DNA from 2 places in the Streptomyces sp. NPDC057543 genome. Region 1 is predicted to be linked to the other one. Evidence: riboswitches for the same ligand, from Rfam matches in the RefSeq annotation. Region 1 holds a riboswitch; the other holds the start of a gene.
The links. A riboswitch is a leader RNA that binds a small molecule or an ion and turns the genes downstream of it on or off. The one in region 1 is predicted to bind thiamine pyrophosphate.

Region 1 (2,198 bases):
CCACCACGCGATCATCGCAGCGCCGATGCCCGAGGTGATGTGGTCGTACGCCGGAGCGACATCGGTGGTCAGCGGGCCGAGCGTGTAGAACGGCGCCTCCTCGCAGATCTCCTGCTGAAGGTCGATGTTCTCCTTGATCTTGTGCATCGGGACATGGCCCGGGCCCTCGATCATGGTCTGGACGCCGTGCCGCTTGGCGATCGTGTTCAGTTCGCCGAGCGTGCGCAGTTCGGCGAACTGGGCCTCGTCGTTGGCGTCGGCGATCGAGCCGGGGCGCAGGCCGTCGCCCAGCGAGTACGTCACGTCGTACGTGGCGAGGATCTCGCAGAGCTCCTCGAAGTGCTCGTACAGGAAGGACTCCTTGTGGTGCGCGAGGCACCACGCCGCCATGATCGAACCGCCGCGGGAGACGATGCCGGTCTTGCGTCGGGCAGTCAGCGGGACGTACGGCAGCCGCACGCCTGCGTGGACCGTCATGTAGTCGACGCCCTGCTCGGCCTGCTCGATGACGGTGTCCTTGTAGATCTCCCAGGTCAGCTCCTCGGCCCGGCCGTCGACCTTTTCGAGTGCCTGGTAGAGGGGAACGGTGCCGATCGGCACCGGGGAGTTGCGCAGGACCCACTCACGGGTGGTGTGAATGTTGCGGCCGGTGGAAAGGTCCATGACCGTGTCGGCGCCCCAGCGCGTCGCCCATGTCATCTTCTCCACCTCCTCCTCGATGGAGGACGTCACCGCGGAGTTGCCGATGTTGGCATTGACCTTCACCAGGAACCGCTTCCCGATGATCATCGGTTCGATCTCGGGGTGGTTGACGTTGGCCGGCAGTACGGCCCGGCCCGCGGCGATCTCCTCGCGCACCACCTCCGGCTCGACGTTCTCCCGGATCGCCACGTACTCCATCTCCGGGGTGATCTCACCCCGGCGGGCATACGCGAGCTGGGTCACCGGCCGCCCGTCCCGGCTGCGGCGGGGCAGCCGGGGCCGGCCGGGGAAGACCGCGTCGAGGTTGCGCAGCCCTTCCCCAAGCTCTCGACTTCGCTCGAGCAGGGGAGACCCCATTCGCGGCGAGGTGTGCTTGAGCCCGTCGTCCTCGGGGCGCGCGGGGCGGCCCGGGTACTCCTCGGTGTCGCCGCGCGCGATGATCCAGTTCTCCCGCAGCGGTGCGAGCCCGCGACGGACATCGGTCTCGGTGATGGGATCCGTGTACGGCCCCGACGTGTCGTACAGCGTCACGTCCTTGCCGTTGGTGAGGTGCACCTGACGGACCGGCACCCGGAGGTCCGGGCGTGAGCCCTGGACGTATCCCTTGTGCCAGCCGATGGACTTCCCGGCCTCGTCGCTCTGGTTCGAGGCAGGCGTGCGTGCGTCCGCTGTGGTCATGAGACCTACTCCCTACGCCGGCATTACCCGGTAACAGGTTCGGCGGTCGGCGCAGCCTGTCCCGTACGGATGTACGGGTATCAGCGCCCTCTCAGCCCGGTGCTCCGAGCTCCCGCGTGTGCAAAGGTTCCTCCACGCTAGCGCCCTGTCCGGCGTAATGAACAGAGGGCCCCTCTCCTCTTGCGATGATCGGCCGGTGACGTCCCCCCAAATCGACTCCGAACCGCGAGGCCATCAGCACGGCCACTCGCACAGCCACGGCCCCGCCGCGCCCGTATCGAAGCATCTGCGCAAGGTCATCGCGGCCGTGCTCATCCCGTTCGCCACCGCGGTCGTCGTCGGCCTGGTGATGCTCTGGCCGGGCGGTGCGCCCCCGCACGATCGGACCGGTGTCGGTTTCGACCGGCAGACCCAGCAGGCGAAGGTGGTGAAGATCGACAAAGTGGACTGCAAGGACGTGAACGCCGCCCAGATGCCCGTCAGCGGCGAGACAACCCCGCCGTCGGGGAGCGGGCCGGGGCTGTGCGAGAAGGCCACCGTCGAGGTGACGACCGGCCATGACAAGGGCCGGACCTTCGTCGAGATCGTCCAGCCCGACGCACCACGTCAGTTGCGCCAGGGTCAGGGCGTGGTCGTGGCGTACGCGCCCGACGCGCCCCACGACCTGCAGTACTCGGTGACGGATGTGAACCGGAAGTTCCCGATGGCGCTGCTGGCCGGGATCTTCGCCCTGGTCGTGGTCGCGGTGGGCAGGATGCGCGGGGTGATGGCACTGGTCGCGCTCGCCGTGTCGTTCGCCGTACTGACCCTGTTCATCC
Region 2 (2,198 bases), on a different contig from region 1:
GGTGACCGGGTTCACGAACATGTTGAGCGGCATGTCCTCCTGGAACCTCTTGCTGATCAGGAAGTCCAGCAGGGCCTTGCCGCCCGCCTCGTTCTTCGCACCGTTCAGCAGCCCCGCGAACTCGATCTGGCGGAAGCAGGTCCCGGTGGCGACCCCGGTCGGGGCGGTGGTGGGTTGCGGCTTCGCGTAGAGCACCTCGACGGGCGGGCTGGAGGCGTACGAGACGACGAGCGGCCGGTCGGCCTTGGCCTTCTTGCCGCCCGCGGAGCCGGAGAACTCCTCGTTGTACGCCTGCTCCCAGCCGTCGACGACCTTGACGCCGTTGCTCTTCAGCTTCTTCCAGTAGTCCTGGTAGCCCTTCTCGCCGTAGGTGGCGACGGTGCCGAGGAGGAAGCCGAGGCCGGGCGAGGAGGTCTGGGCGTTCTCGGTGACGAGGAGGTTCTTGTACGCGGGCTTCGTCAGGTCCTCGAAGGACTGCGGCGGCGCGAGCTTCTTGTCGGCGAAGTACTTCTTGTCGTAGTTGACGCAGATGTCGCCGGTGTCGATCGGGGTGACCCGGTGCTCGGCGGCGTCGAGTTGCGTATCGGACGCCACCTGATCGATGCCCTTCGCCTCGTACGGCGTGAAGAGGCCGCTGTCGAGGGCGCGGGAGAGCAGGGTGTTGTCGACGCCGAAGAACACATCACCGCGCGGGGAGCCCTTGGTCAGGATCTCCTGGTTGAGCGCGACACCCGCGTCGCCGCTCTTCAGTACCTTGACGGTGTAGCCGGTCTGCTCGGTGAACTCCTTCAGCACGTCCTTGGAGACGTTGAAGGAGTCATGGCTGACGAGCGTCACGGTCTTCGAGCCCGAGCTCTTCGTGGAGCCGGAGCCGGAGTCCGACGTGTCGGAACTCCCGCATCCGGCAAGTGCGGTGACGCCGAGCGCGGTGGCAACGGCCGTCGCCGCGAGCTGCTTGGTTCTGCGCGTGGTGCTCATTGTGGATTCCTCCTGGGTTTTGGCCAGGAAGAGACGCGGCCCTGCCCACGGGAGGCGGGCAGGGCGCAACAGCATGAGTTGATGACCGAACTTCCTACCCGGAATGACCCGGGCGAGGTTCAGAGGGTCTGCGGCCGACCTGTCCTCGGTGCCGCACTCTCAGCGCTGTGGCGCTCCCCTGTCGGAATATGAAGTTGATTCTATGAAGTTGATTTCAGGCCCAGGTTACACGGGTCGTTCCGGCCTCAGCGCTCGGCTGCCGCCAACTGCCCGCAGGCGCCGTCGATCTCCTGGCCACGGGTGTCCCGCACGGTCACCGGCACCCCGTGTGCCGCGATCGCCTCGACGAAGGCCTTCTCGTCCTCAGGACGCGACGCGGTCCACTTGGACCCTGGCGTGGGGTTCAGCGGGATCAGGTTGACGTGCACCCGCCTCCCCTTGAGGAGCCGGCCGAGCCGATCGCCGCGCCAGGCCTGGTCATTGATGTCCCTGATCAGCGCGTATTCGATGGAGATGCGGCGGCCGGACTTCTCCGCGTACTCCCACGCGGCGTCCAGCACCTCACGCACCTTCCACCGCGTGTTCACGGGGACGAGCGTGTCGCGCAGCTCGTCGTCCGGGGCGTGCAGCGAGACGGCGAGACGGCACTTGAAGCCCTCGTCGGCGAAGCGGAGCATCGCGGGCACCAGGCCGACGGTGGAGACGGTGATCCCGCGCTGTGAGAGCCCCAGCCCGTCCGGCTCCGGGTCGGTCAGCCGGCGGATGGCACCGACCACCCGCTTGTAGTTGGCGAGCGGTTCGCCCATGCCCATGAAGACGATGTTGGAGAGCCGCGCCGGGCCCCCCGGGACCTCCCCGTCGCGCAGCGCACGCATGCCGTCCACGATCTGGTGCACGATCTCGGCGGTCGACAGATTGCGGTCGAGACCGGCCTGCCCCGTGGCGCAGAACGGGCAGTTCATCCCGCATCCCGCCTGTGACGAGATGCACATCGTCACCCGCTCCGGGTAGCGCATCAGGACGGACTCGACGAGCGTCCCGTCGTGCAGCTTCCACAGCGTCTTACGGGTGGTGTCGTCGTCACAGCTGATGTGGCGGACCACGGACATCAGGTCGGGGAACATCGCTTCGGCGAGCTTGTCCCGCGAACCGGCCGGGATGTTGGTCCACTCCGCCGGGTCGTGCGCGTACCGCGCGAAGTAGTGCTGCGAGAGCTGCTG

Region 2: linked by a shared signal. The riboswitch ahead of ACFU8Q_RS16325 (thiamine ABC transporter substrate binding subunit) and the one ahead of thiC (phosphomethylpyrimidine synthase ThiC) in region 1 are both predicted to bind thiamine pyrophosphate.

What each region holds. Positions count from the first base shown of each region.
Region 1 is NZ_JBHVFF010000005.1:27,024-29,221, reverse strand. It holds gene thiC (phosphomethylpyrimidine synthase ThiC) at 1-1,380, opposite strand, end outside; TPP riboswitch at 1,373-1,506, opposite strand; gene ACFU8Q_RS01940 (YibE/F family protein) at 1,577-2,198, shown strand, end outside.
Region 2 is NZ_JBHVFF010000081.1:17,148-19,345, forward strand. It holds gene ACFU8Q_RS16325 (thiamine ABC transporter substrate binding subunit) at 1-978, opposite strand, end outside; TPP riboswitch at 1,052-1,168, opposite strand; gene rlmN (23S rRNA (adenine(2503)-C(2))-methyltransferase RlmN) at 1,224-2,198, opposite strand, start outside.